DNA from 3 places in the Blautia sp. DFI.6.71 genome. Region 1 is predicted to be linked to each of the others. Evidence: predicted binding sites of a transcription regulator. Region 1 holds the regulator's gene; each other region holds the start of a gene.
The links. Region 1 encodes NrdR, which represses ribonucleotide reductase genes. Its sites were predicted from a motif close to CACAANATNTTGTG; they were not measured.
Positions count from the first base shown of each region.

Region 2: nrdD (anaerobic ribonucleoside-triphosphate reductase) is a predicted target of NrdR. The motif match lies at 2,759-2,772, and genes of this name have one in related genera.
Region 3: LJE12_RS15105 (ribonucleoside triphosphate reductase) is a predicted target of NrdR. The motif match lies at 3,477-3,490, and genes of this name have one in related genera.

Region 1 covers NZ_JAJDMJ010000005.1:67,794-77,958, reverse strand. The annotation lists gene LJE12_RS04375 (CDP-glycerol glycerophosphotransferase family protein) at 1-288, shown strand, start outside; gene sigG (RNA polymerase sporulation sigma factor SigG) at 428-1,207, opposite strand; gene LJE12_RS04365 (YlmC/YmxH family sporulation protein) at 1,427-1,681, opposite strand; gene nrdR (transcriptional regulator NrdR) at 1,962-2,411, shown strand; gene gdhA (NADP-specific glutamate dehydrogenase) at 2,548-3,882, opposite strand; gene LJE12_RS04350 (citrate/2-methylcitrate synthase) at 4,477-5,838, shown strand; gene LJE12_RS04345 (YqeG family HAD IIIA-type phosphatase) at 5,933-6,436, shown strand; gene LJE12_RS04340 (shikimate kinase) at 6,433-6,957, shown strand; gene efp (elongation factor P) at 7,101-7,658, shown strand; gene LJE12_RS04330 (aldo/keto reductase) at 7,771-8,778, shown strand; RNA gene ssrA (transfer-messenger RNA) at 8,814-9,162, opposite strand; gene LJE12_RS04320 (response regulator transcription factor) at 9,569-10,165, shown strand, end outside.
Region 2 covers NZ_JAJDMJ010000029.1:33,860-44,024, forward strand. The annotation lists gene arcC (carbamate kinase) at 1-443, shown strand, start outside; gene nrdD (anaerobic ribonucleoside-triphosphate reductase) at 607-2,742, opposite strand; gene asnA (aspartate--ammonia ligase) at 3,145-4,152, shown strand; gene LJE12_RS12500 (CBS domain-containing protein) at 4,261-4,686, shown strand; gene LJE12_RS12505 (bile acid:sodium symporter family protein) at 4,765-5,715, opposite strand; gene LJE12_RS12510 (amino acid ABC transporter ATP-binding protein) at 5,717-6,457, opposite strand; gene LJE12_RS12515 (amino acid ABC transporter permease) at 6,447-7,154, opposite strand; gene LJE12_RS12520 (transporter substrate-binding domain-containing protein) at 7,225-8,013, opposite strand; gene dapF (diaminopimelate epimerase) at 8,348-9,199, shown strand; gene LJE12_RS12530 (AzlD domain-containing protein) at 9,327-9,644, opposite strand; gene LJE12_RS12535 (AzlC family ABC transporter permease) at 9,634-10,165, opposite strand, start outside.
Region 3 covers NZ_JAJDMJ010000044.1:1,089-11,253, reverse strand. The annotation lists gene glmM (phosphoglucosamine mutase) at 1-1,121, shown strand, start outside; gene LJE12_RS15115 (tetratricopeptide repeat protein) at 1,142-2,191, shown strand; gene hflX (GTPase HflX) at 2,216-3,451, shown strand; gene LJE12_RS15105 (ribonucleoside triphosphate reductase) at 3,668-6,046, shown strand; gene LJE12_RS15100 (ACT domain-containing protein) at 6,081-6,509, shown strand; gene LJE12_RS15095 (RrF2 family transcriptional regulator) at 6,675-7,109, shown strand; gene cysK (cysteine synthase A) at 7,201-8,130, shown strand; gene mnmA (tRNA 2-thiouridine(34) synthase MnmA) at 8,313-9,395, shown strand; gene LJE12_RS15080 (O-acetylhomoserine aminocarboxypropyltransferase/cysteine synthase family protein) at 9,666-10,165, shown strand, end outside.

The sequences.
Region 1 (10,165 bases):
AATAGTCTGCCAAAAGAAATCAGGGTTTTATACTGGAAGCGTTCCTACCCGGCTACGGACGAAGAATATGTATGTCATAAAAAGTTTATGAAATCTAAGAAAACAGAAGTGCCGGAGATGCTTCTGGATTTTTACAGGCGTGAGCTTCGCAGGATGATCGGAATGTCAAAGTTCGACTATGCTCTGGTATTTACTGATATGAAGAAGTTCTTTCCTGCAATGTCAGGGGCTCTGGATGTGAAGCAGATATTTAATATAGAAAACTGGCAGAATTTGTTGAAGTGTTAAAGCTTCATTAAAGCTTCACAGACAGATCAGAACCTCATTGGAAAGAGGCGGAAAACGGTATACTTTAAAAGATATGTAAGGCAGTCTGGCAGGTATTGGGCCAGGCTGCTTTTCTGAATGCGGATCTTGAATTATCATTTTATGGACGCAGATAATTACGCATGGATTTCAGTGCATTTTTTTCGAGACGGCTGACCTGTGCCTGGGAGATGCCGATTTCCTGAGCTACTTCCATCTGCGTCTTTCCTTCGTAGAAGCGCAGTTCTATGATATGCTTTTCGCGGCTGTTCAGCCTCTGCATAGCTTCGCGGAGAGCAAGATTTTCAATCCAGCGTTCTTCTTTGTTTTTTTTGTCACTGATCTGATCCATGACATAAAGAGTATCACCGCCTTCTGTATAGACCGGTTCAAAGAGACTCACAGGATTTTGGATAGCATCAAGGGCATATACGATCATTTCTTTTTCGATACCAATTTCCTGTGCAATTTCGGTAACTGTAGGTTCTTTCAGGTGCTGCTTCATATAATTTTCGCGGGTATAGATTGCTTTGTATGCAATATCACGAAGAGAACGGCTGACGCGGATACTGTTGTTATCCCTGAGATATCGCCTGATTTCGCCTATGATCATTGGAACTGCATAAGTGGAAAATTTTACCTGTAAAGTGGTATCAAAGTTGTCAATGGCCTTGATCAGACCAATACATCCGATCTGAAAAAGGTCATCGGCATTTTCGCTGCTGTTCTGAAATCGTCGTATTACGCTGAGAACAAGACGTAGATTTCCTTTAATGTACAATTCACGTGCCTGTTCATCGCCGCTTTTGATCCGTCTGAACAGTTCCGCTTTTTCTTCTGCTGTAAGAACAGGAAGTTTCGACGTATTGACTCCGCAGATTTCAACTTTGTTCAGTGCCATCTTATTGAATCCTCCTTATTATCTCTGGATGTAAACCGACTATTCGCAGATATGAGCCAGGATCCTCCGAAATCATTTCAGGAAATAAAAAAAGGACAGTGGCTGCCGAATAGTTGCCATATACTTCAGTAAGAATGATTCTCATATAGCAGTGGATTTATACTTTGACCGGGAAAATATAAAAAATATAGGTCCTTGACAATTCTCTGCGGTGAAATATCAGCCTTTATGGAAACATTTTTCTTCGTCTATTTTCACAAGGATGATATCGTCCCCGATCTGGCTGATACATTCCCAGGGAATGATATATTCATTATCACGTCCGAACAGGCAGCAGAATCTTCCGGGGCCTGGAAGTATAAGAGCGGTGAGTTGACTGCTTTTGCAGTCAAATTCCGCATCAATGGGACATCCGAGACTGCGGCAGGTACAGATATTAATTACTTCTTTTTGCTTTAATTCACAGATTTTCATAAATCAGATACAGTCCTTCCGGTTAAAATCAGACTGTCGTGCCAATGCTTTCAGAATCTGATATGCGTTTGATAACAATTTATGTATTTTTGCAAAAATTTATGCAAGTCCTTTTATTGACACCTTAAATAGAAATACAGTATAATAAAACTATATATAACTGTTTGTATTTGTGTTACTGAGAATGGAGTGAACAGTAACGTATTTGTAGCCGTTTAACCGAATCAAGTATATAGTACATAAGCAGAAAACAGTAATACGAATTAAAGGGGGACGTCGTATGAAGTGTCCATTTTGTAATCAGGATAATACGAGAGTAGTTGATTCCAGACCGGTAGAAGATACCAATTCTATCCGTCGCCGTCGTTTGTGTGATGCCTGCGGAAGGAGATTTACCACATATGAAAAGGTGGAAAGTATTCCGCTTACTGTGATTAAAAAAGATCAGAACAGAGAACAGTATAATCGCAGTAAAATTCAGTCGGGAATTCTGAGAGCCTGCTATAAAAGACCAATATCCATAGATAAGATTGAAGAGATGATGGATGCCATAGAGGGAGAAATCTTTAATACCGAAGAGAAAGAGATTTCCAGCACCAGAATTGGTGAGATAGTTATGGAACATTTGAAAGATCTGGATGCAGTTGCTTATGTACGTTTTGCGTCTGTATACAGAGAATTTAAAGATGTCAGTACTTTTATGGACGAGCTGAAGAAGTTTATGAATTAGATAAGAGTTCTGTGTGAACAGTAATGTATGAATGCTCTGTGTGAAAGGATTTACGGGCAAATATAAAGAGCCGACGAGAATAATATCCCGCCGGCTCTTTATGTGTATTTTTATGGGGGTAATTAACTAAAATAAATTAAACAATACCCTGAGCGATCATAGCATCTACAACTTTTTCGAAGCCTGCGATATTAGCGCCTGCAACATAGTTGCCTTCCATATCATAACGCTTGGAAGCATCATCAACTTTATGGAAGATATCAACCATGATCTGATGAAGTTTTGTATCAACTTCTTCTGCTGTCCAGGAAAGTCTTGCAGAGTTCTGGCACATTTCAAGTGCGGAAGTAGCAACACCACCGGCATTAGCTGCTTTACCAGGCATAAATGTTACACCGTTTGCCATAAGGTAATCAGTTGCCTCGCGGGTAGTAGGCATATTTGCACCTTCTGCAACATATTTGCATCCGTTTGCAATAAGGATCTTAACAGCATCAAGGTCAAGTTCATTCTGAGTTGCGCATGGAAGATAGATATCACATTTGATGTTCCAGATACCTTTTCCTTCTGTATAAGTAGCGCCTTCTACGCGATCTGCGTATTCTTTGATACGTCCACGTTTTACTTCTTTGATATCTTTAACGATGTCAAGTTTGATTCCTTCCGGATCATAGATATATCCATTGGAGTCGCACATAGCAACAACTTTACCGCCAAGTTCGGCTGCTTTCTCTACTGCGTAGATGGCAACATTACCGGAACCTGTTACGATGAGAGTTTTACCGGAGATTGTGTCATTTTTAGCTTTAACCATTTCGTTCAGCATATATACAAGACCATATCCTGTAGCCTGTGTACGGATCAAAGATCCACCGTAGGAAAGACCTTTACCTGTGAGAACACCCTCGTATAATCCGCGGTTTCTCTTGTACTGTCCGTACAGATAACCAATCTCACGTCCGCCTACACCGATATCACCTGCAGGAACGTCCATGTCAGCACCGATATATTTGGAAAGTTCTGTCATAAAGCTCTGGCAGAATGCCATAACTTCTCTGTCAGATTTTCCTTTAGGATCAAAGTTTGAACCACCTTTACCGCCACCGATCGGAAGACCTGTAAGGGAGTTCTTGAAAATCTGTTCGAAACCTAAAAATTTAAGGATTCCCTGGTTTACTGACGGATGGAATCTTAAACCACCTTTGTATGGTCCGATCGCACTGTTGAACTGTACACGATAACCTTTGTTTACCTGTACAACACCTTTATCGTCTACCCACGGAACTCGGAAAGAGATGATTCTTTCAGGCTCAACAAGACGTTCCAGAATGGAAAGCTTGCGGTATTTCTCTTCATTTTTGTCGATTACGACTTTAAGGGAGTCTAAAACTTCCTTTACTGCCTGATGGAATTCAGGCTCATTTGGATTCTGTGCTACGACTCTTTCGTATACTTCTTCAGTATAAGACATTATGATTTCCTCCTCGTCCATCGTATAATTATTTTTTAAATCGACGTTATTATACACTAAAGTGTTACAAATGGAAAGAGCCAAATGAAAATTTTTTTATGAAAATTTTTTGAACAAAATTTGTACTTGCGAAATGCCGCCAAGTATGAGAAAATGTTAAAAATCATCCATACAATTTATAGCAATTTCTAAAAAATACAGTATATTTATAAAAGCTGCGTAAATTCGCACTGTGCGTTTCGGTTCTTATATTGTCATGTATCCGTAAGAAACTGCAAATGGAAAGTCAAGCGGATATTCGCAATCCGCTTCGCTACTTGCTCATAACCGAATAACTGCTTCGCAGGACATACAAGCCAAAATTCCATTGCCGCAGGCAATCTGGAATGAATTTTGGCTACGTTACTGTGAACGGAGTGAACAGTAAGCGGTAATCTGTTTTTTTATGTTCAGAAACAGAATATATAAGATGTAGACCGAAAGAGAAAAAAATGCTATAATATTTACAGAGATGTGCATCTGCAAATTGTTGCGATGACAGAAACGAGGAGGGAATCATTATCGAGAGAATTGTGAAGAAAGGAGATTTATTACATGGCGGGATTTAAAACCAAAGTAACACCTGAAATTGAAAATCTGACGGAGGTTTGCAAGGAACATACAAGTCTGGATCTTTCTCTGTATGCAAAATATGATGTGAAGAGAGGTCTTCGTGATATTAATGGAAAAGGGGTTCTTGCAGGCCTGACTCAGGTTTCTAATGTGAAAGCCACAAAGATTATTGATGGCAAAGAAGTTCCATGTGCTGGAAGTCTTTCCTACAGAGGATATGATATCAAAGATCTTACCAGGGGATTTATCGAAGATGACAGATATGGATTTGAAGAAGTTACCTATCTTTTATTATTTGGCAGTCTTCCGGATAAGAAACAGCTTGCAGATTTTACACAGCTTCTGGCAAATCAGCGGTCACTTCCTACAAATTTTGTGCGTGATGTTATAATGAAGGCTCCGAGCAAGGATATCATGAACGGGCTTTCCAGAAGTGTGCTTACTTTATATTCTTATGATACCAACCCTGACGATACATCATTGCCGAATGTGCTCAGACAGTGTCTGAATCTGATCAGTGTATTTCCGCTTTTATCTGTTTATGGATATCAGGCTTATAACCATTATATTAAAGATAAGAGTCTCTATATCCATAATCCGAAGAAAGAACTTACCACAGCAGAGAACATTCTGAGAATGCTTCGCCCGGATAAGAAGTATTCACATCTGGAGGCAAAGATCCTGGATATTGCGCTTATCCTTCATATGGAACATGGCGGAGGTAATAACTCTACATTCACAACTCATGTGGTTTCCTCATCAGGAACTGATACATATTCTGCGATTGCCGCAGCACTTGGCTCATTAAAGGGACCAAAGCATGGCGGTGCCAACATTAAAGTTGTCAGGATGTTTGATGATATGAAGAAGGAAGTTAAGGACTGGAAGGATGAAGACGAGGTCCGGACATATCTGAAGAGACTTCTTCATAAAGAGGCATTTGACCGGAAGGGACTGATCTATGGAATGGGACATGCGATTTATTCAGTGTCTGATCCGCGAGCTGAAGTTTTCAAGGCATATGTGGAAACTCTGGCAAGGGAAAAAGGCAGAATGAAAGATTATGCCCTGTATTCTATGGTGGAACGTCTGGCACCTGAAGTAATTGCAGAAGAGCGTCGTATTTATAAAGGTGTAAGCGCCAATGTAGACTTTTACAGCGGTTTTGTGTACAGTATGCTGGATTTGCCACTGGAATTATATACACCGATGTTTGCAGTTGCACGTATCGTAGGATGGAGTGCGCACCGTATGGAAGAGCTCATTAATGCAGATAAGATCATCCGTCCGGCATATAAGAATGTTCTGGAACCGGCAGTATATGTTCCTCTTAATGAACGCTGATCATAATGATTCAGTATTTCGGGGACAGCGTACTGTTAGACACTTATCGCTGATCTTGTTTTCAGAAAAATATAAATAAAGGAAATGACTATGGATGTTTAATTGCTTTTTTCCGGATGAATATCTGGATTCTACCTATGTGATAAACTTCGATGATCTGTATGCGCAGGGATACAGAGGACTTCTGTTTGATATAGATAATACTCTGGTACCTCATGGTGCACCGGCAGATGAGAGAGCATGTGCGTTGTTTGCACATCTGAAGGAACTTGGATTTAAATGCTGTTTTCTGTCAAACAACCAGTACGAGAGAGTTTCTTCTTTTAATGATGCGATAGGAGCGCAGTTTATCGAGAATGCACACAAGCCTTCAACAAAAAATTATATCAGGGCAATGGAACTTCTTGGGACAGACAGAAGTAATACAGTTTTTATAGGAGATCAGCTCTTTACTGATATATATGGTGCGAAACGCACAGGAATCCGGAATATTCTGGTGAAACCACTCAATCCGAAAGAAGAGATTCAGATCGTACTGAAACGATATCTTGAAAGAATTGTACTATATTTTTACCGCAAAGAGGAGGGGAATTCATGAACCATATTGTTATCATAGGATTTATGGGTTCAGGTAAGACAAGAGTAGGAAAACGGCTGGCAAAAGATTTCAATCTTCCTTTTGTAGACGTTGACCGCGTAGTATCAAAGAAGATGAACCTTACAATGAAAGAAATCTTTGACAGATTCGGAGAACCATTTTACAGAGCTCTTGAGACAACTGTGATCAAGGCACTGATCGATGATCCGGAGCAGAAGATCATTTCTCTTGGTTCCGGTCTTCCGATGCAGGAACAGAATGAAAAATATATTAAAAAACTGGGAACTGTAGTATATTTGAAGGGATCTTATGCAACATTGAAGAAGAGACTGGAAAATTCCAGCAGCAATCCTCTGATCGAGGGAGAAGACAGAGAAGATAAGATCAGGAAACTTCTTAAACAGCGTGATCCGGTTTATGCGAAGTTTGCAGATGTTGAGATGATCACAGGAGATAAGCCGTTTGAGGATCTGATTGCTCAGCTTGAAGAAAAATTAAAAACATGTGTAAAAAATAGTTGAAAAAAACAGCAGAATATTATAAAATTAAATAAGAGTGTGTCACAAAACTGAGAAAAGCATGAGAGGGACACACACTTTGAACGGCTGTTGTTGTCAAAAGACACAGCATTGCTGAACTGTACTATTAAGGAGGAAATATAACTATGATTTCAGCAGGTGATTTCAAAAACGGTATCACACTTGAAATTGACGGAAACGTATGTCAGATCGTTGAATTCCAGCACGTAAAACCAGGAAAGGGTGCTGCTTTCGTAAGAACAAAATACAAAAACATTATTACAGGAGCAGTTCTTGAGAAGTCTTTCCGTCCAACAGAGAAATTCCCGGCTGCACGTATTGAGCGTGTAGATATGCAGTATCTGTATGATGATGGTGATCTGTACTACTTTATGAACGTAGAGACATACGATCAGGTTGGTCTTACAAAAGATCAGGTTGGAGATTCTCTTAAATTCGTTAAAGAGAACGAGATGGTTAAGATCTGTTCCCACAACGGAAATGTATTTGCTATTGAGCCTCCTCTGTTCGTAGAACTTGAAGTTACTGAGACAGAGCCGGGATTCGCCGGAAATACAGCACAGGGTGCTACAAAACCGGCTACTGTAGAGACAGGTGCACAGGTTCAGGTTCCGCTGTTTGTTAACCAGGGCGACAAACTGAAAATCGATACAAGAACAGGAGAATATCTTTCTCGAGTATAATCAGGATGAAACCAGTTGTTTTTTCTGATTAACAGTTGTAAAGAGATAATCAGACTGCCATCGGTAAGATCCGGTGGCAGTTTTTATCTTTGATTGGAATAGGAGAAAAAATATGGAATACGTAACACTTGGAAAAACCGGTCTCAGGGTTTCCAGAATGGGTCTTGGTGGGATACCGATTCAGAGAATTGATGCGGAAGGAACAAAGACACTGCTGCATAAGCTGGCAGATCAGGGAGTGAATTATATTGATACAGCCAGAGGATATACAGTAAGTGAAGAATATCTGGGATATGCACTGGAAGGTATCAGGGACAGATTTATAATTGCCACAAAGTCCATGGCACGTACAAAGGAAGCTATGGCTGAAGATATTGAGAAGAGTCTTCATAATCTTCGTACAGATCATATTGAATTATATCAGGTGCATAATCCGAGTATGGAACAGCTTGATCAGGTGCAGGCGGCCGGTGGTGCCCTTGAAGCACTGCAGGAGGCAAGAGCAGCAGGAAAAATCGGACATATTGGTCTGACCGCTCATTCTGTTGAGGTTTTTGCCCGGGCTCTGGAGCTTGACTGGGTGGAAACTATTATGTTTCCATATAATATTGTAGAGAGTCAGGGGGAAGAGCTGATCTCAAAATGTGAGGAGAAAAACATCGGCTTTATTGATATGAAACCTCTGGCCGGTGGTGCAATTGAAAATGGAACGCTGGCATTGCGTTATGTCTGTTCGAATAAGAACGTTACTATTGTGATCCCGGGAATGGCGGAAGAGAAGGAAATCGAGGAGAATATAAAGGCCTGTCTTGATGATTCTCCGTTAAGCGAGAAAGAACTGGAGGAAGTTCAGACAGTACGGAATCAGCTTGGAACAAATTTCTGCCGCAGATGTAATTACTGTGCTCCATGCAGTGTGGGAATCGATATTTCGGGTGTGTTCCTGTTCGCAGGCTATCTTAAACGTTACGGGCTGGGAGACTGGGCAAGAAACCGTTACAGTTCTCTTGCGGTGAAGGCTTCCGCCTGTATAGAATGCGGCAAATGTGAAACCAGATGTCCGTACCATCTGCCAATCCGCGAAATGCTGAAAGAATGTGCACAACAGTTTGGTGAATAAAAAACATCCACAGGGAATTACCCTGTGGATGTTTTTTATGGACCTGGCGGGAATTGAACCCGCGTCCGAAAGCCTATTCATTGAGGCATCTCCCATCACAGTCGCTGTTTTAACATTCCCTTGGATGTACGCCCACCGACAGGCTTACAACCTTAGTAGCTTCATGATACATCTACCGGGGCAAAGCTTACCCGGCAAGGTTTCTCACATGGTCGACGTCAGATTCCTGAAGTGTGAGTGCATCAGGGCTGACGAGCAGCAATTAGGCTGCTAACGCGTACTGTTCGTCTGCGTTTATATTTAGTTTCCCGGTTGGTACGCAGTCTGGGAGTCTGCGGATGGCTTCCCCAACTTCAAAGCCCCCGTCGAAACCAGTACAAGCCCTGAAAATGAGTCTGCAACGCTGTTTTTTCATAAAACAGCACTGGTGATGAGACGAAAGCACTTTTTAATATTGATATATCATTCATTATATAAGATATATCGACTGATTAACAGTATAGAAATAAAAACAGAATTTGTCAAGAAGATTTTTATATTTAAGGCTATTTGGTGTTGTGAACAGCAATACTTATAATTTTTCTGTCATATGTTCACAAATCTTACATAAATCTCTGCTATAGTAACCATATGAAAGATAAAATCTGTTGCTGAGGGCGATTTTCCCGGATTTTGCGCTGTGGCTGTAAAGGCGCTGAACAGTCGTGGATTTTAACAATACTCGGAAAACAGTATAAATAAAAAGTAAAAACTGTTTCGGAAAATAATGAAGAAAAACGGAGGGGATCAAATGGATACATTAAAAATCCTGGTGGTGGACGATGAGAGCCGCATGAGAAAGCTGGTAAAGGATTTCCTGACAAAGAAGAATTTCCAGGTACTGGAAGCCGGTAATGGTGAAGAAGCCATGGATATCTTTTATGAGGAGAAGGACATCGCACTGATCATTTTGGATGTCATGATGCCGAAGATGGATGGATGGGAAGTTTGCCGTGAGATTCGCAAGAACTCAAAAGTTCCGATCATTATGCTGACTGCAAGAAGTGATGAGAGAGATGAGCTTCTTGGATTTGATCTGGGCGTAGATGAATACATCTCTAAACCATTCAGTCCGAAAATCCTTGTTGCAAGAGTGGAGGCAATTCTGAGACGTACAGGTCAGAATAATCCGGAAGATGTGATTTCAGCAGGCGGCATTGTCATAGATAAAGCAGCACATCTGGCTACTGTGGATGGTAAGCCTATGGAACTGAGTTTTAAGGAATTTGAACTTCTGACATATTTTCTGGAGAATCAGGGAATCGCACTTTCCAGAGAAAAGATCCTGAATTCTGTATGGAATTATGACTACTTTGGAGATGCACGTACGATTGATACCCATGTTAAG
Region 2 (10,165 bases), on a different contig from region 1:
CGAAACCGCAGAAAATCGTAGAGCTTGAAACAATCCGCACACTTGTAGATGCGGGCCAGGTAGTAATCGCAGCAGGCGGTGGCGGAATCCCGGTTATGGAACAGGGAATCGATCTTCATGGTGCAAGTGCGATCATTGAGAAAGACCTTTCCAGCGGACTTCTCGCACAGGAATTAAATGCAGATACTCTTCTGATCCTTACCAGTGTTGAGAAAGTAAGTCTGAACCTCGGTCAGGACAATGAAGAATATCTTAATACAATTTCTGTAGATGATGCCAAGAAATATATGGCTGACAATCAGTTTGCCCCAGGCTCCATGCTTCCTAAATTCGAAGCCGGAATCTCTTTTATCGAAAAGGGAGATAACAGAAGAACGATCATCACAGATATTGCACATGCAAAGGATGGATATTTCGAAAAAACCGGAACTATCATTAAATGATTCTATAGCAATCCTCGTAAATAATACATTTAAGAGGATTGCTATATTTTATCTGACAATACAAAAAGACATATACCAGAGCAATACATATCATCTTGCCGGTATATGTCTTTTAATTATCATATTATGATGTCAGATTCAAAAGTTTACCCCTGACCTGATATTACATAGATTTACGTTCCGCAATCTCTGCCATCTTCGCTTCGTTCAGACGAGTATCACCATGCACACGGCTGTAGGAAAGATATCCGTTCATACGGTCAATCTTTGTCAGATTCTTGGAACCGCAGACCGGACACACGTCCATTTCAAGTTCCTCATGTCCGCAGTCATCACAGTAAGCAAGGGAAAGATTTACTCCCTCATAATATCCCAAAGACATGGCTCTGCGGATCAGAGTGCGTATTGCTTCACGATTATAATCGATCGGATAACGTACATACTGAATCTTACCGCCGTTGCACAGCTCCCAGAAACGTCCCTCCAGATCCTGTTTTTCAATCGGAGTTACATCTTCAGTCACATGACAGTGGAAACTGTTGCTTACATAAGGACGGTCAGAAACCCCTTTCACAATGCCATACATCTTACGGAACTGTTCCACCTGAAGTCCACATAAACTCTCTGCCGGTGTTCCGTAAATTGCATAAAGATAACCATCTTTCTCTTTAAATTCATTCACTTTCCTGTTGATATATTTCAGCACATCCAGTGCAAACTGCCCGTCTTCAACAATGGATTTGCCATTGTAAAGTTCCTGAAGTTCATTTAATGCAGTGATTCCGAAGGATGCTGTCATTGGTTTCAGAATCTTGCCAATCTTTTCATTCGGTTTCAGATGTCCACCGTAAAATCCTCCCTCACAATATGCCAGCGGATTGGTTGACGCACGCATCTGTCCCAGATAATCATAGGTACGGATATGCAGATTACGGATCATCTCAAGATAGAAATCCAGCACTTCGTAGAAATCCCTGCTCTCTGCTCTGGCTTTGGCAAGGATCATTGGAAGATGAAGGCTTACCGCACCGATGTTAAATCTTCCCACAAACACAGGAACATCCTTATCATCTGCCGGATACATACCGCCTCTCTCGTACCAGGGGCTTAAGAACGCACGACATCCCATAGGACTTATAACCTTTCCATACTGCTTGTACATACTGGAAATATATCCTTTTCCTGACATGGACAGCCAGTCCGGATACATAGTCTTGGCAGAACAGTCAACCCCTGCCTCAAATACATCCTCACTGATCTTGCCTTTTCCATGGATATTTTCATCATAAAGGAATACGATTTTCGGGAAGAGTACCGGTTTCTTGCGTCCTGCCTTACCCTGTCCGCCTTTATGCACTTCAAGAAGAGAAATACTTGCCATCTTCTCGAACTGCTTTGTTCCAAGTCCAAGAGTTACAGTTACAAATGGATAATCCCCTCTGGAAGATCCGACTGTATTCAGCTTATACTCAATCCCCTGCCATCCCTGGTCAAAATCTCTGCGGACTTTGTCAAGCGCATACTCGATCGCACGTTCTTCACGTCCTGTCCAGCTCTCGTCAGAGTATTTCATAAATTCCTGGATATATTTATCGTAACTCTTCTGTGCATAAGGTGCAAGGATCTTGTCTACTTCCGGTACTGTGAATCCGCCATACTGCTGTGCAGCAGTGCTCAGGATAATATCACCCATAACATCAAACGCAGTATCCAGTGTCTTAGGCTCATTGTACCATACATTTCCCATCTCAAATCCGCCGCTGAGTACAGATGCCACATCAAAGAGACAGCAGTTCATGGTATCCAGACGTGCAGACTGGTCATGAATATAAATATAACCATCTTTACATGCCTGAAGTTCATTACGATTCATAAAAAATTTACGATAAAGCTCTTTGTTCAGTTCATTAAAGATCAGGCTTCGCTTTGTAGCTACAAGCGCACTGTCTGTATTGGCATTACTCTTATCACCAATATAACGGATTGCCTGACTTTTGGTATATACATCATCCATCATATGGATAAAGTCAAGTTTGTAATTTCTGTAATCGCGGTAGCTCTTAGCCACTGCCGGGTTCACTCTCTCAAGTGCTCCCTCTACGATGTTGTGCATCTCCTGGATCTCTATCTCATTCTTTCCCAGTGCCTCCGCATGTTCTTCCGCAAACTGGCAGATAAATTCCTTCTCTTTATCCGAAAATGTGTATAAAATTCTGGCTGCCGACTTATTTACTGCTGCTACGATCTTCTGTGAATTAAACTCTTCTCTCGTACCATCTTTCTTTATAACATATATCATACCTTTCACTCCCATATACAATATATAGTATTTTTTTCTTTCATTCACCACAATTCGCTCTATATGTGGTACGTTTAACAAGTATAGCACAGTCTCTGTCAAAAAGAAAGGGGCAAAAAATTATTCGTCATATTGCCGAATTTGATACATTATCAGAAAATTTTCTTGACCATCCGAAGCCACTGCCGATACCTCATCTCCTGTATACAATTCCACTTTTTCTTTATGCTCCGGTTTATTTTCATTGATTCTTATAAAATAATTTTAACATTTTACCCTGATCTTGCAAAGCTGAAATTGTCAAACGCCTACTTTCCTGTTATAATAGCTGAGTAAAAGACTATAGAAATCCTCTTAAAAATACCTTTGAAAGGATTTCAAAATTGTAGGAGGAATCCAATAATGGAACAGATTAAAATTCCTGACGGGTATCAGTCAGCTTTAAATCTCCATGATACCCAGATTGCCATTAAAACTGTGAAAGATTTCTTTCAGCAGACACTATCACAGAAACTGAACCTGCTTCGTGTTTCTGCTCCTGTTTTCGTAAACCCGTCATCTGGTCTGAACGATAACTTAAACGGCGTGGAACGTCCGGTAAGCTTTGATATCAAAGGCCAGCCGGAGAATGCTGAGATCGTACACTCTCTTGCCAAATGGAAGAGATATGCATTACAGAAATATGGCTTTGCTCATGGTGAAGGACTTTACACAGACATGATCGCGATCAGAAGAGACGAAGATCTGGACAATATCCACTCCGTATACGTAGATCAGTGGGACTGGGAAAAAATCATCAGTAAGGAAGAACGCAACATGGACACACTTATTTCCACAGTACGTGCTATCTACAGCGTTCTCCGCAAGACCGAAAAATATATGGCTGTTCAGTACGATTACATCGAAGAAATCCTTCCGAGAGAGATCGCATTTGTCAGCACCCAGGAACTGGTCGATATGTATCCTGATCTCACTCCAAAGGAACGTGAATACAAGATTGTCAAGGAAAAAGGTGCCGTATTCCTTATGCAGGTCGGCAAAACCTTAACCAACGGAGAACGCCATGACGGACGTGCACCGGACTACGATGACTGGGAATTAAACGGCGATATCCTTGTTTATTATCCTGTTCTCGACATTGCTCTGGAGCTTTCTTCCATGGGTATCCGCGTTGACGAGGATGCGCTTGACAGACAGCTTACCATCGCAGGCTGTGACGACAGACGTGAGCTTCCTTTCCAGAAAGCAATCTTTAACCAAGAACTTCCATATACTATCGGTGGCGGCATCGGCCAGTCCCGTATCTGTATGTTCTTCCTCAGGAAAGCACATATCGGTGAAGTACATGCTTCCCTGTGGCCGGAAGAAGTAATGAAAGAAGCAGCAGCAAAGGGAGTACAGCTTCTGTAAAAAAGCCGTAAACCTGGAATACTAAGAAATCACAGACACACAGATGTGTAAATACACAATGTATATCTGAGTGCCTTATCAGACAAATGTAACGGGGCGAATACAAAAGTGAATATTTTATTTTTTTTAACACCTAAAAGTGATGTAGCATATATATTTGAAAATGAGACTCTTCGTCAGACTCTTGAGAAAATGGAACACAGAAAATTTTCCTGCATTCCGCTTCTGAGTCTGGACGGGAAATATAAAGGAAGTATTTCCGAGGGTGATCTTCTCTGGGGAATGAAAACCTTAAATGTTCCCGGACTGAAAGAAGCAGAGAGCATTTCCATTATGGCAATCCCGCGAAGAGCAACATATAAGGCAGTTCACGCAGATTCTGACATGGAGGATCTGCTGGACAAGGCAATCAACCAGAATTATGTTCCGGTTGTAGATGATCAGGGATACTTTATCGGCATCATCACCCGTAAAGAGATCATCAAATACTGCTACAAAGAACTGAAGAAATATATAAAGGCTTCAGATTCATAAAAAGAGCTGCCGCATTGCAATTTTTCAATTGCTAATGCGGCAGCTCTTTTTATATTCTTTATAACGTCTCAGCAGACTTCAACAAAATTCCTGTTTTTCCTTTTTCTGTGCCAGAAGCTTTCCGAACAATGCTGCCAACACCTGCTGAAACAGAGTTCCGATCATTACCGGAAACATAACTTCACCCGGAAAATATGCAGCTGCGATCACCGCTCCTGCGCTGATATTGCGCATCCCGGTTCCATACATCATGGAAACCGCCGTACTGCGATCCTTTCGGAAGATATACGCCACAAACCAGCCGAGTGCATATCCGGAAGCAGCCAGGACAAGGATTGCCAGTGCAACCTTCACCCTCTGCATATTCATATCCCGGATATATGGTGCTACTTTGGAAGAATTGGACGTTACCACAAATATCAGTGCCAGCTTTGAAAAAGGCGCCAGCTTTCCCGGCCATGTTTCCATTACTTTTCCATCTGTGATCTGATTTAATACCATCGCAACAACAGCAGGAAGCGCAACCATAAATATCAGTCCCCGCATCATCCTGGCAGGATCTATGGTCACCGCAGAGCCCAGCAGGATCTTCAGCGTAGCCGGGATCAGAAAAGGTGCCAGTACTGTATCCAGCACTACCAGAGACAACGACAGAGGACTGTTTCCATCATAAATCGTCACCCACATCAGACTTACCACTGCAGTGGGAACTGCAAACTCCAGTACCATTCCGGTAATCAGCTCCATGTTATTTCCAAAGAACAGATGACCTGCCCCGCAGGCTGCTGCCGGGATTACCACATGGACCAGAAGCATGATAATAAGCAGTGAGCCCGGATGTCGGAACACATTTGCCACATCTTTAAATCTTGACTTCAACGCCCCGGCAAATGTCATAAACGCAAATACGGCCGGCACATAAGGCAGACCGCATTTGGCAATATCAGGAAAACACACCCCCAGCAACAGACAGGTCGGTGTCACCAGGGCCATCCATTTTTCTATAAAACTGTTAAATTTTTTCAGCATCTTATAAAACCTTTGAAAGGAAGTCTTTCAGTCTAGGATTCTTCGGATTCGCGAAAAATTCTTTCGGAGTATTCTCTTCCTGTATCTTACCATCATCAATAAAAAGAACTCTTGTTGCCACTTCTCTTGCAAATCCCATCTCATGAGTAACTACAACCATGGTCATACCTGACTGCGCAAGTTCTTTCATCAATTCCAGAACCTCACCTACCATCTCAGGGTCAAGTGCGGAAGTTGGCTCATCAAAAAGCATCACATCCGGATTCATGGCAAGAGAACGTGCAATGGCAATACGCTGTTTCTGCCCGCCCGAAAGCATATCCGGATATGCATTGGCTTTATCCGGAAGACCTACACGTGCCAGAAGCTCATCCGCTTTCTTTGACGCTTCATCCTTTGTCATCAGCTTCAGTTCTACAGGTGCCAGCATAATATTCTGTTTTACAGTTTTATGCGGAAAAAGATTAAACTGCTGAAATACCATTCCAATCTTCTGACGGTGTCTGTTAATGTCAACCTTCGGATCTGTAATATCAGTTCCCTCAAAGAGGATCTGACCGCCTGTCGGAACCTCCAGAAGATTCAGTGATCTCAGGAAAGTAGATTTACCGGAACCGGAAGGACCAATGACGGCTACTACTTCTCCCTGACAGATATCTGTTGTAATTCCATCGAGAACCTGATTTGTACCAAAAGCTTTCTTCAGATCCTTTACCTGGATCAGTACATTCTTATCGCTCACTGGTTCTTAATCTCCTTTCCAGTTTATTCATACCCCATGTAAGGATTCCAACGATCACAAGGTAAATCGCTGCTGCTGCCATCAGAGGCCAGAACGCATTGTATGTACGGCTCTGGATCAGCATAGCTCCTTTTGTCAGGTCCATCATACCGATATAACCGATGATGGATGTCTCTTTGATCAGCACGATAAATTCATTTACCAGCGCAGGAAGTACATTCTTAAATGCCTGCGGGATAATGATCAGTCGCATGGTCTGGCTGAAATTCAGACCAAGGCTTCGTCCTGCCTCTGTCTGTCCCTGGTCAATGGACATGATACCGGAACGGACGATCTCAGCTACATAGGCACCTGAGTTGATACCAAAGGCAAGTCCGCCTACAATGATCTTGTTAATACTTACAGCACCAAAAATTACAAAGTTCATGATCAGCAGCTGGATCATGGTTGGTGTTCCACGGATTACAGTCAGATAAACTCTGCAGATCGCATTGAGGATCTTAAAGGAGCCTGACTTATCGTGCGCAGAACGAATGATTGCTACAAGGAAACCGATGATCAGACCTACAATTACCGCAAATATTGTGATAATGAGGGTTGTTTTCAGTCCATCCAGAAGCCATAGATAGCGGTCATCTTTAATAAAGTTCAGATAAAAATCTTCTTTTACACTCGCTAATATCATAGGATTATTCATAAAAACCTCTGTTCCGAAAAGAGAGCTGTTGGCAGATCGTCAACAGCTCTGTTATTTGTTATTTTGATACTTATTTCTTTACAATAATTACCTGGCTTGCATCTGCATAGGTATCTGTAAAGTCAACACTTGATTTACGGTCTTCTGTTACAGTCATACCTGCTGCACCGAAGTCTGCTTTGCCGGACTGTACTGCCGGAAGGATGGAGTCAAATTCCATATCTTCAATCTTCAGTTCATATCCAAGCTTATCACAGATTGCCTGAGCGATATCAGCATCGATACCAACGATATCATCACCTTCATGATATTCATATGGTTCGAATTCAGCGTTAGTAGCCATTACCAGAGTTCCGTTGGAACGGTCAACATCTTTCGGTGATTCATATGGAGTCTTACCGGCATCTTCACCAATGTAATTGTCCATGATGCTGTCGATAGTTCCATCCTCTTTCAGTTCCTTGAGAGCTCCGTTAATCTTGTCAAGAAGTTCATCATTGCCTTTCTTTAAGCAGATTGCATATTCTTCTTCCTCGAATGGCTCATCCAGAATCTTGAGATCATCATTATTCTCAACAAATTTCTGAGCTGGCTGTGAATCGATGATCACACAGTCGATCTGTCCTGCCTTTAATGCCTGAACAGCTTCACTTCCCTTGCTGTAACGTTCTACTGTAGAACCATCTTTCTCATAATCAGATGCATCAAGGTCACCTGTTGTACCAAGCTGAACACCGATTGTTGCTCCTGCAAGATCATCTTTGGATTCAACTTTCTGAGCTGCGGATACGCTTCCTGCCATGGAAAATACCATTACTGCACTGAGTGCAAGAACTGCAAATCTCTTTTGATCTTTCATCTTTTTTCCTCCTCGCATCCGAAAGTATATCTACGGCTGCCATCTTTTTACCTTCTTCAGACAACAGCGTATAATTATGCGTTTCGGTTGTATATTTTTGTTTTTAATTTTAACATACTTTCTATAAAATGCAAGGTAAAACTTGAATAACAGATATATTTTCCATATAATGTATAATACATAACTGTTCCGGGAAGGGCAAAATGTTTTTTTACATGAAGGTCACAGAAAAACTTTCCCGGTAAAAGATTCGTAATTTTCACTTTTTCATAACATTTTTTCTATATGATACAAGAGGTGTATAAATATTTAACCAAATAAGGAGGCTTTTCTGATGAAATTTACAAAAATGCATGGTATTGGAAATGATTACGTATATGTAAACTGTTTTGAGGAAACTGTGGAAAATCCTTCCGCAGTAGCCAGATATGTCAGTGACCGTCACTTTGGTATCGGTTCCGACGGACTGATCCTGATCAAGCCATCCAAAATCGCAGACTGCGAGATGGATATGTATAATCTCGACGGTTCCCAGGGTGCCATGTGCGGAAACGGTATCCGCTGTGTTGCCAAATATGCCTATGACTACGGCATCGTAGACAAAGAACATATTTCTGTTGCTACAAAAAGCGGCATCAAATATCTGGATCTTACTGTAGAAAACGGAAAGGTATCCCAGGTTAAGGTAAATATGGGTTCTCCGATCCTGACCGCCAGACAGATTCCGGTAGTGTCAGAGAAGGAGGAAGTTATCAATGAACCTCTGGATGTAAACGGAAAAATCTATTACATAACCGCTGTTTCCATGGGAAATCCCCACGCTATTGTTTATATGGATGATATTGACCATCTGGATATTGAAAAGATCGGCCCGGCTTTCGAGAATCATGTTGCATTTCCGGATCGTGTAAACACTGAATTTGTAGAAGTGATCGATGAACATACTGTAAAAATGCGTGTATGGGAACGCGGTTCAGGCGAAACTCTTGCCTGCGGCACAGGTGCATGTGCGGTAGCAGTCGCTTCTGTTCTGAACGGACATGTAGACGGTGACAGTCCTGTCACTGTAAAACTTCTCGGCGGTGACCTGCAGATTTTCTGGAACAGACAGGAGAATCTTGTTTACATGACAGGCCCGGCTGCCACAGTATTTGACGGTGAAATTGATGTAAGCTTTCTGAAATAAAAAACTGTCTGAAACTGCAGTAAATAACAGACAGCTTATCTGCTTCAGCTGCCGGTCACAATATTACGCAACAAAAAACGGATACACACCATTCAGCTGTGGTTATGTATCCGTTTTTCATCAACTTTTACACTGCAAATTCCAGTATTCTTTCCACAATAAATACCGCAGCACATGCGAATAACGCAACTGTAAGAAGACTTTTCTCCTTATATGCCGCGATCAGTGCCACAATAAATCCCACAGCAGCCGAGATCACACTGTCTGTGGCAAAAAGGATCGCCGGAAATGTCATGGCTGCCAGACATGCATAGGGAACATAGTACAGAAATGATCTGATAAACGGACTTGTGATCTCTTTTCTGGAAAGAGCAAGCGGGAGCATACGGATCAGATATGTAACTGCTGCCATTACCAGAATGTAAATATAAATATTATGACTCATGAACACCCTCCTCCTCTTTCTCATCCTCTATCGGACAGAAGTATGCGGCAGCCCCTGCCACGATCAGTGTAGTAATAATGATCACAAAACCTGACGAAACCTCCGACAGAAACGGAATCACTTTAAACAAAGTGCTGATCAGCATTGCTGCCACGACAACTGCCAGTACTGCCTTATTCTGCTTTGCCGGAGGAATAATAATTGCAAGGAACATACCGTAAATAGCCACGCTGAGTGCACTCATCATAAAATCCGGAAGAAGATTTCCGGAAATTGCTCCTGCCAGGGTTCCAAGTACCCATCCCGGGATTGCCACACACATGGCACCATAATTATAAAATGCGCTTACCTTTCCGGGCTGACTGGCACTGATCCCGAAAATCTCATCCGTCACACCAAATGCTGCAATATAGCGGTGAACCAAAGATTCATCTCTTCTGAATTTCTGAGCAAGGGAAAATGACATCAGACAATATCTCAGATTAATGATCAGCTGTGTCAGTGCCATCTCCCAGTAAGAG
Region 3 (10,165 bases), on a different contig from region 1:
CGACGACCCCAAGTGTTTCCTATGCAGTACGTACAGAGGATTTTGACTGTGGTATTATGATCTCCGCAAGCCATAATCCATTCTATGATAATGGTATCAAACTTCTCAATGGAAACGGACAGAAGATTGAAGCGGAAGTAGAAGCAAGGATTGAAGCATATCTGGATGGCCTGATCGAGGATCTTCCTCTGGCAACTAAAGAAGATATTGGACGCACTGTGGATTTTGCTTCAGGAAGAAATCGTTATATCGGACATCTGATCTCTATTCCAAGCAGGGATTTCAAAGGCATTAAAGTAGGGCTTGACTGTGCAAACGGAAGTTCTTCAGCTATTGCAAAGAGTGTATTTGAGGCACTTCAGGCAAAGACTTATGTGATCAATAACCAGCCGGATGGTACAAATATCAATACAAACTGTGGCTCTACCCATATTGAAGTCCTGCAGAAATATGTTGTGGACAATGGATTGGATATCGGTTTTGCTTATGATGGTGATGCAGATCGCTGTATTGCTGTTGACCATAAGGGAAATGTGGTCGACGGTGATAAGATTATGTATGTATGTGGAAAATATCTCAAGGAGCAGGGCAGATTAAAAGATGATACAGTAGTAACCACTGTTATGTCAAATCTCGGTCTGTACAAATCTCTGGAGAGAGAGGGTATGAAATATGAGCAGACTGCAGTAGGAGATAAATATGTGGCAGAGAATATGATGGAGAATGGATACAGTCTTGGCGGTGAGCAGTCCGGACATATTATTTTCAGCCGTTACGCTGCAACTGGTGATGGAATCCTTACTTCTCTCATGGTAATGGAAGCGTGTGTAGAGAAGAAAGCAACTCTGTGTGATCTGGCAAGGGAAATGAAGGTTTATCCACAGCTTCTCAGAAATGTCCGGGTGGCAGACAAGAAGATTGCGAGAGAGAATCCGAAGGTAGTTGCTGCTGTAGAGGAAGTTGCAAAGAAACTGGGAAGTGATGGGCGTATTCTGGTACGCGAGAGTGGCACAGAGCCATTGATTCGTGTTATGGTAGAAGCCGGAACAGATGAACTCTGCCTTGAGAATGTTGATCATGTAGTAAAGGTAATGGAATCTGAAGGATTGCTCATTGACTGATTTACTGGCAAAGGAATTACATGTATAACAGAAAAAAAAGATTATTTCTGACTGCTGTCTGCTTAAGCCTTGGACTTCTGACAGGCTGCAATGTGGGAAATACAAAGAATTATAAACAGGCTGCACAGGATCTGGAACAGGGAAATTATGAGGCAGCACTTGAAGAATACGAGACAGCAATTTCTGAAGGAGTGAAGCCTGCACAGTCGTACAGAGGTGCAGGTGTAGCGAAACTCAAGCTTGGAAACTATGAAGAAGCCATAACATATTTCAATGATGCGCTTAAATGTGACAAAGTTGGCAAAGCATTAAAGAAAGATATTCTGTCGTATAGAGCTGTGGCTTATCTCAAAGTAAAGGATTATGAGGCAGCGCTGGAAGACTGCCAGACTCTGGCAGAAAACTATAAAATGGATGCGGATCTGTACTTCCTTACGGGAGAAACAGCATTGGCCATGGATTCCTATGAGGAAGCTTCTGCTAATTTTGAACAGGCCTACGGCGAAGATGCAACTTATGACAGAGCTATCCAGATCTACGGGGCATATCTGAACAGGGATATGGAAGCAGACGGAACCCGTTATCTGGAAGCTGCTTTGTCAGGAACTGCAAAAAATGCAGAGGATCATTGTGACCGCGGCAGAGTTTATTATTATATGGATGATTATGAAAATGCTGAAAGTGAACTGAAACAGGCCATAGACGGCGATAATACGGAGGCACTGGTTCTGCTTGGTATGGTATATATGGATAAAGGAGACAGCGCAAATGCAAAAGCAATGTTTCAGCAGTATGTATCACAGGCAGAAAACGGAGCCAAAGGATTTAACGGACTTGCACTGTGTGATATAGAGGATGGGGATTATGACAGTGCCCTTTCTGATATAGAAAGCGGAATCCATGTGGCAGGAGCGGAGGATATGCAGAGTCTGCTGTTTAATGAGATCGTAGTCTATGAGAAGAAACTGGATTTTCAGACTGCTTTGCAGAAAGCACAGGAATATCTGGAATTATACCCGGAAGATAAAACTGTTAAGAAGGAACTTGCATTTCTTAAAACGCGTGTGTAATATCCATCTGACTGAGGAGAATTTATGGAAGAATTTGGAAAGCTTGAAGAACGGGTGGTTCTTGTGGGAGTGCAGACGGATGATCATGATAATGTGGAAGAATCCCTGGATGAACTGAAGGAGCTTGCATCAACTGCAGGAGCTGTTACAGTGGGAAGAATCATTCAGAATCGTGAGTCTGTGCATCCCGGAACTTATATTGGAAAAGGAAAGATAGAGGAAGTACGTGCACTGGTATATGCTATGGATGCAACCGGAATTATCTGTGATGACGAACTTTCTCCTGCACAGCTGAATAATCTGGAGCGGGAACTGGACTGTAAGGTGATGGACAGGACATTATTGATTCTGGACATTTTTGCAGCGAGAGCTATAACCAGTGAGGGTAAAATACAGGTAGAGCTTGCACAGCTTCGCTACAGATCTGCCCGTCTGGTCGGTCTCAGGGAATCTCTTTCCCGTCTGGGAGGTGGAATCGGAACCAGAGGTCCGGGAGAGAAAAAGCTGGAGACAGACCGTCGTCTTATCCGTACAAGGATCTCTGCTTTGAAGCAGGAATTATCCCAGGTGGAGAAACACAGGGAACTGATCCGTTCCAGCCGGGCCAGAGGCAATATGAAGACTGCTGCGATCGTAGGATATACAAATGCGGGAAAATCTACGCTGCTGAACACACTGACAGGCTCAGAGGTTTTATCAGAGGATAAACTGTTTGCTACACTGGATCCAACTACCAGACTTTTAAATTTGAAGGACGGACAGCAGATTCTTCTCACAGATACGGTTGGATTTATCCATAAGCTTCCGCATCATCTGGTCGAAGCATTCAAGAGCACATTGGAAGAGGCCAAATATGCAGATTATATTATCCATGTGGTAGATTCTTCCAATCCGCAGGCAGAGATGCAGATGCATGTGGTATATGAGACATTAAAAGAATTGGGAGTGATGGGAAAGAAGATCATCACACTCTTTAATAAGCAGGATGCGCCGGGGGCATGCGTACTGCGAGATTTTAAATCGGACTATACGCTGAAGGTCTCTGCAAAGACAGGCGAGGGTCTTGCAGATCTGAATGATCTTCTGGAGAAGATTCTTGCTGAAGAACAGATTTATGTGGAGCGCCTTTTCCCTTATCAGGAAGCAGGAAAAATCCAGCTGATCCGCGAATATGGTCAGCTTATCTCAGAGGAATACACAGAGGAAGGGATTGCTGTGAAGGCAAGGGTGCCGAAAGAAATCTACGCCAGAGTTGTATAAAAAAATATTTTGAAAAATAAGAAAATACCATATATTGTGCCTTTTACGGAAATGAGGAACATTATGTGGTATTTTTGTGTGTTGACGAACCGGTGATACTCTGATACAATGAACCTACAGTGTTACTCAGAGCAAAGTGGATAGTAACGACAGAAATATCTCCGGTAAGAATATGCAGGAGAAACAGATTAACAAGAGAAAATGGGGGCATTAGATATGTTTCAGGTAGTAAAACGTGATGGCGAAGTGGATGAGTTTAAAATAGGTAAGATCACAGCGGCTATCCATAAAGCCTTTGATGCAAAAGAGAAAAATTATAGCGAAGAGATGATTGATCTCTTAGGGCTGCGTGTTACTTCTGATTTTCAGAAAAAGATTACAGATAATAAGATTACAGTAGAAGAAATTCAGGACAGTGTGGAGAATGTGCTGATCCAGGCCGGATATGCAGATGTGGCAAAAGCCTACATTCTTTACCGCAAGCAGAGGGAAAAGGTTCGCAACATGAAGTCAACGATCCTGGATTACAAAGAAATCGTAAACAGTTATGTGAAGGTTGAGGACTGGCGTGTAAAGGAGAACTCCACAGTTACTTATTCAGTTGGAGGTCTGATCTTAAGCAACTCCGGTGCAGTTACTGCAAATTACTGGCTGTCTGAGATTTATGACAATGAAATCGCAGATGCACACAGAAATGCGGATATTCATATTCATGACTTGTCCATGCTGACCGGATATTGTGCAGGATGGTCACTGAAACAGCTGATTCAGGAGGGACTTGGCGGCATTGAAGGCAAGATCACATCTTCACCTGCAAAGCATCTGAGTGTTCTCTGCAATCAGATGGTAAACTTTCTTGGGATTATGCAGAATGAATGGGCCGGAGCGCAGGCTTTCTCATCCTTTGATACTTATCTGGCACCTTTTGTCAAGGCAGATAATTTAAGCTATCCGGAAGTGAAGAAATGTATTGAGTCTTTTATTTATGGAGTCAATACCCCAAGCAGATGGGGAACACAGGCACCTTTCTCCAACATTACGCTGGACTGGACAGTACCGGATGATCTTGCAGAGCTTCCGGCTATCGTAGGCGGAAAGAATATGGATTTCAAGTACAAAGACTGCAAAAAAGAGATGGATATGATCAATAAGGCATTTATTGAGACCATGATCGAGGGGGATGCCAACGGACGCGGGTTCCAGTATCCTATTCCGACCTATTCCATAACAAATGAGTTTGACTGGTCTGATACAGAGAATAACCGCCTTCTTTTTGAGATGACATCCAAATATGGAACACCGTATTTCTCAAACTATATTAACAGTGATATGAAACCAAGTGATATCCGCAGTATGTGCTGCCGTCTGCGTCTGGATCTGAGAGAACTCCGCAAGAAGAGCGGTGGTTTCTTCGGATCAGGAGAGAGTACCGGTTCTGTGGGGGTAGTAACTATAAATATGCCGCGTATCGCATATCTTTCCAAGACACCGGAAGAGTTTTACAATCGTCTGGATCGCTTAATGGATATTTCCGCACGTTCTCTGCATATTAAACGTGAAGTAATTGGTAAGCTGCTGGATGAGGGATTATATCCTTATACAAAGAGATATCTTGGAAGCTTTTCCAATCATTTCTCTACCATTGGACTAGTGGGAATGAACGAGGTTGGTCTGAATGCCCGCTGGCTGGGAAAAGATATGTCTGATGAGCGTACGCAGAGATTTACAAAAGAAGTTCTTCTTCATATGCGGGAACGTCTGTCCGATTATCAGGAGAAGTACGAAGGAGAACTGTTTAATCTTGAGGCAACTCCTGCTGAATCTACTGCCTATCGTCTGGCCAAACATGACAGAAAACGCTGGCCGGATATTAAGACTGCAGGCAAGGAAGGGGATACTCCTTATTATACAAACAGTTCTCATCTTCCGGTTGAATATACCACAGATATTTTTGATGCACTGGATATTCAGGATGATCTGCAGACGCTTTATACATCAGGTACTGTATTCCATGCATTTATCGGTGAGAAGCTTCCTGACTGGAAAGCAGCAGCAGCACTGGTACGTAAGATCGCAGAGAATTATAAACTGCCGTATTATACGATTTCGCCGACCTATTCTGTATGTAAGGAACATGGCTACATCAGCGGAGAGCATTTCACTTGTCCGAAATGTGGTAAGAAGGCGGAGGTTTACAGTCGTATCACAGGATATTACAGACCTGTACAGAACTGGAATGACGGTAAAGCACAGGAGTATAAGAACCGTACGCTTTATGATGTGGTGCATTCAGATATCAGAAAAATACAGCCGGTTCATGCCAGTGTAGTTACTGTGACCAAGGATGATGTGAAGATAGAACCTGTGGCATCACATAAATACCTGTTTACAACCAGTACTTGTCCGAACTGCAGAGTGGCCAAGAAGATACTGGAAGGCAGGGAGTTCGAGATTATTGATGCGGAGAAGAATCCGGAGATGGTGAAGGAGTTTGGAATTATGCAGGCTCCGACTCTGGTGATCACAGACGGTGAGCATATGACGAAATATGTAAATACATCCAATATTAAGAAATATGTGGATGAGGGATTATAAAGATACTGAGAGAGTTGACCGGAGGATAAAAGAGATGATCAAACAGAATGTTGTATTTGTGGAAAATAAAGCAGGAAGTCTGAAAAGAGTGACAGGGATACTTGCAGATAACGGGATTAATATTTATGGATTTGCATGCTTCGATGCACCGGAGTTTGCAATCTTCCGTATGATCTGCAACGATCCGGATAAAGCGGAAATTGTTTTAAACAGGAGTGGATATATGAATCGTATTACACAGGCGATCGTAGTTGATATGAAAGATCAGGCAGGCGGTCTGGATGAACTCCTGAAAGTAGCATCAGACAGTAATGTAAGTCTTGACTATATTTATACTTCTTTCCACAGAAAAGATCTCAGACCTGTAGTAATTCTTCAGACGGAGGATGGTGCAGTGACAGAATGCATTTTTAAGAATAATAGATTTAATGTATTTACTTCAGCAGAAGAACTGGAGAAATAATACTGTATAAGACAGTGAGAGAATCACAGGACTGGGGATGGTTCTGTGATTTTTTGTATATTCATATAGGAAAGTTGAATACATCTTGACTATATGACTAGGAATACTATATAATAAAAGAAAACAATGATAATCCGACGAAATTTAATTAGGAGGTTTTGAAAAATGCAGATTTCTACAAAAGGAAGATATGCTCTGAGACTTATGCTTGATCTTGCAGTTCATAATACAGGAGAACTGGTCAAGATCAAAGATATTTCTGCAAGGGAAAATATTTCAGAAAAATATCTGGAACAGATTATTTCATCATTAAAGAAGGCGGGATATGTAAAGAGCCTGAGAGGGGCACAGGGCGGTTATATGCTTGCCAGAGAGCCGGAAACATATACGGTGGGAACTATTCTGAGACTGACAGAAGGCAGCATGAAGCCGGTAGCCTGTCTGGAGGACGAACCGAATCAGTGCAGCAGAGCCGGGGAATGCGTCACACTCCGTCTCTGGAAGATGCTTGATGAAGCTATTGAGGGAGTACTGGATAAGGTTACATTGCAGGATCTTAAAGACTGGTATGAAGAGATGGGAAATGATTATGTAATTTGATTTTCCCTCTTGACAACAGTGGATTTATAGAATATCATGTATATAACATATAATTCATATATACTTAGTATGAAATAAGGAGGACGAACTCATGGCAAAAATCTATAAAAATGCAGCGGAACTGGTTGGAAATACTCCTCTCCTTGAGGTTGGAAATCTTGAAAAAGAGCTTGGGCTGGAAGCGAGAATACTTGTGAAGCTTGAGTATTTTAACCCGGCAGGAAGTGCCAAAGACCGTATCGCCCTGAGTATGATCGAAGACGCTGAAGAGAGAGGCGTTCTGAAGCCTGGCGCAGTGATCATCGAGCCTACATCAGGTAACACCGGAATCGGTCTTGCTTCTCTTGCTGCAATCAAAGGATACAGAGTGATACTTACGATGCCTGAGACAATGAGTGTTGAGAGAAGGAATATTCTGAAAGCATACGGTGCAGAAATCGTATTGACAGATGGAACAAAAGGTATGAATGGCGCAATCGCCAAAGCAAACGAACTTGCGAAGGAATATGAGAACAGTTTTATCCCGGGACAGTTTGATAACCCTGCAAATCCTGCGATCCACAAAAAGACCACAGGTCCGGAAATCTGGAGAGACACAGACGGACAGGTAGATGTTTTTGTGGCAGGTGTTGGTACAGGCGGAACGATCACCGGTGTTGGTGAATATTTGAAATCCCAGAATCCTGACGTGAAAGTAGTGGCAGTAGAGCCTGCAACTTCCCCTGTACTTTCTCAGGGAAAGAGCGGTCCGCATAAGATTCAGGGAATCGGTGCGGGATTTGTTCCGAAGGCATTAAATACAGAGGTTTATGATGAGGTTTTTCCGGTTGAGAATGAGGATGCTTTTACAGTTGGCAAGCTGATCGCCAAACATGAGGGAATTCTTGTTGGTATTTCTTCCGGTGCAGCTCTCTATGCGGCAATCCAGCTGGCTAAGAGACCGGAGAATAAAGGAAAAACAATCGTAGCTCTTCTTCCGGATTCCGGTGACCGTTACTATTCTACTCCATTATTTGTGTAAAATAAAAAAGCCCTTTTTAGGGCTTTTTTTATTTTACATAAATGTGTTAGAATAGATATGCTGTACAAATGATTTTTATGTAACTGTTCAGTATTTTGCAGAACAGCTAACATAATATAAATAAAATTATCATAAACAATAATATTCCGTGTAATCGGATCACAGAACAGGATGGAATAAAAATGAGAAAAGCAATTATCGCAATGAGCGGCGGAGTGGACAGCTCTGTGGCAGCTCTGCTTACAAAGGAAACCGGTGATGAATGTATCGGTGCTACCATGAAATTATTTCACAATGAGGACATAGGAGTAAAGAGAGAGAAAACCTGCTGTTCTCTGGATGATGTGGAGGATGCCAGAAATGTCTGCTACAGAATGGGGATCAGGTACTATGTTTTTAACTTTTCCGAGAGGTTTAAAGAGGATGTTATGGACCGCTTTGTGGATGCCTATGAGCATGGAGCCACGCCAAATCCCTGCATTGACTGCAATCGTTATCTGAAATTTGACAAGATGTTTCAGAGAATGCGTGAACTGGAGTATGATTATATTGTAACCGGACATTATGCACGTGTGGAATATGATGAGGAGAAGAACCGTTACTTATTAAAGAAAGCTGTGGATGATACGAAGGATCAGAGTTATGTGCTTTATATGCTGACACAGGAGCAGCTTGCGCATATTTCCCTGCCCCTTGGCGGGCTTCGCAAAACGGAAGTGCGTGAGATCGCAGAGAAGCATGGCTTTGTTAATGCCAGAAAGCATGATAGCCAGGATATCTGTTTCGTACCGGACGGTGATTATGCAAAGTTTATTGAACAGTACACAGGACGTAAATCAATCCCGGGCGATTTTGTAGATACAGAAGGAAACATTCTTGGTAAACATAAAGGAATCATCCACTATACACTTGGCCAGAGAAGAGGACTTGGTATTCCGGCAGCATCCAGACTGTATGTGTGTGATATTTCTCCAAAGACCAATCAGGTGGTTCTGGGAAATAATGAGGATCTTTTCCATTCGGAACTGACCGCAACAAAGGTCAATCTGATTTCCTGTGAATCTCTGAAGGAGCCAATGAGACTGAAAGCAAAGATCCGTTACCGTCATCCGGAGCAGGAGGCCTTAGCATGGCAGACGGAAGATGGAGTGCTGCACGTGCGTTTTGATAAACCACAGAGAGCTATCACCAGAGGGCAGGCAGTTGTGTTATATGATGGTGATATCGTTGTAGGCGGCGGCGTGATTGAAAATTGTATTAAATGACAGATCATCCTTGTCTTTCGCATTTTGTCGGACTGTCTTATCTGCACTGTTTTTTTGGAAACGTTATAGTTATTAGCTATTAAACGCTATAGAAAATTTCCTATTGACGTACTAGGAATTAAATGGTAATATACAACTATGCTAAATCATATCAAACAGATATGAAAAGCGTAGAAACAAAAATGACTTGCAGATAAGGGGCTTAAGAGCCGGAATCAGTTTTGCAGAGAAAAAGATTATTATAAATCAGAGAAAGATGAGGATATACACATGAGCAAAAAAATCGAAAGAAAAGACAGACATTTCAAATTTGAAACATTACAGCTTCACGTAGGACAGGAGAGTCCGGATCCGGTTACAGATGCAAGAGCAGTACCAATCTATCAGACATCTTCTTATGTATTCAGAAACTGCGATCATGCAGCTGCACGTTTCGGACTTGCAGATGCAGGTAACATTTACGGACGTCTTACAAACCCGACTGAAGATGTATTCGAGAAAAGAATCGCAGCGCTTGAAGGCGGTTCTGCGGCACTTGCAGTAGCATCCGGTGCAGCAGCGATCACATATACAATTGAGAATCTTGCACAGCAGGGTGACCACATTGTAGCAGCCAAGAATATTTACGGTGGAACAACAAACCTTTTGGAGCATACACTTCCGGCTTATGGAATCACAACAACATTCGTTGATGTATTTGATCTTGAAGAAGTAGAGAACGCAATTCAGGATAACACAAAAGCTGTTTACATCGAGACTCTTGGAAACCC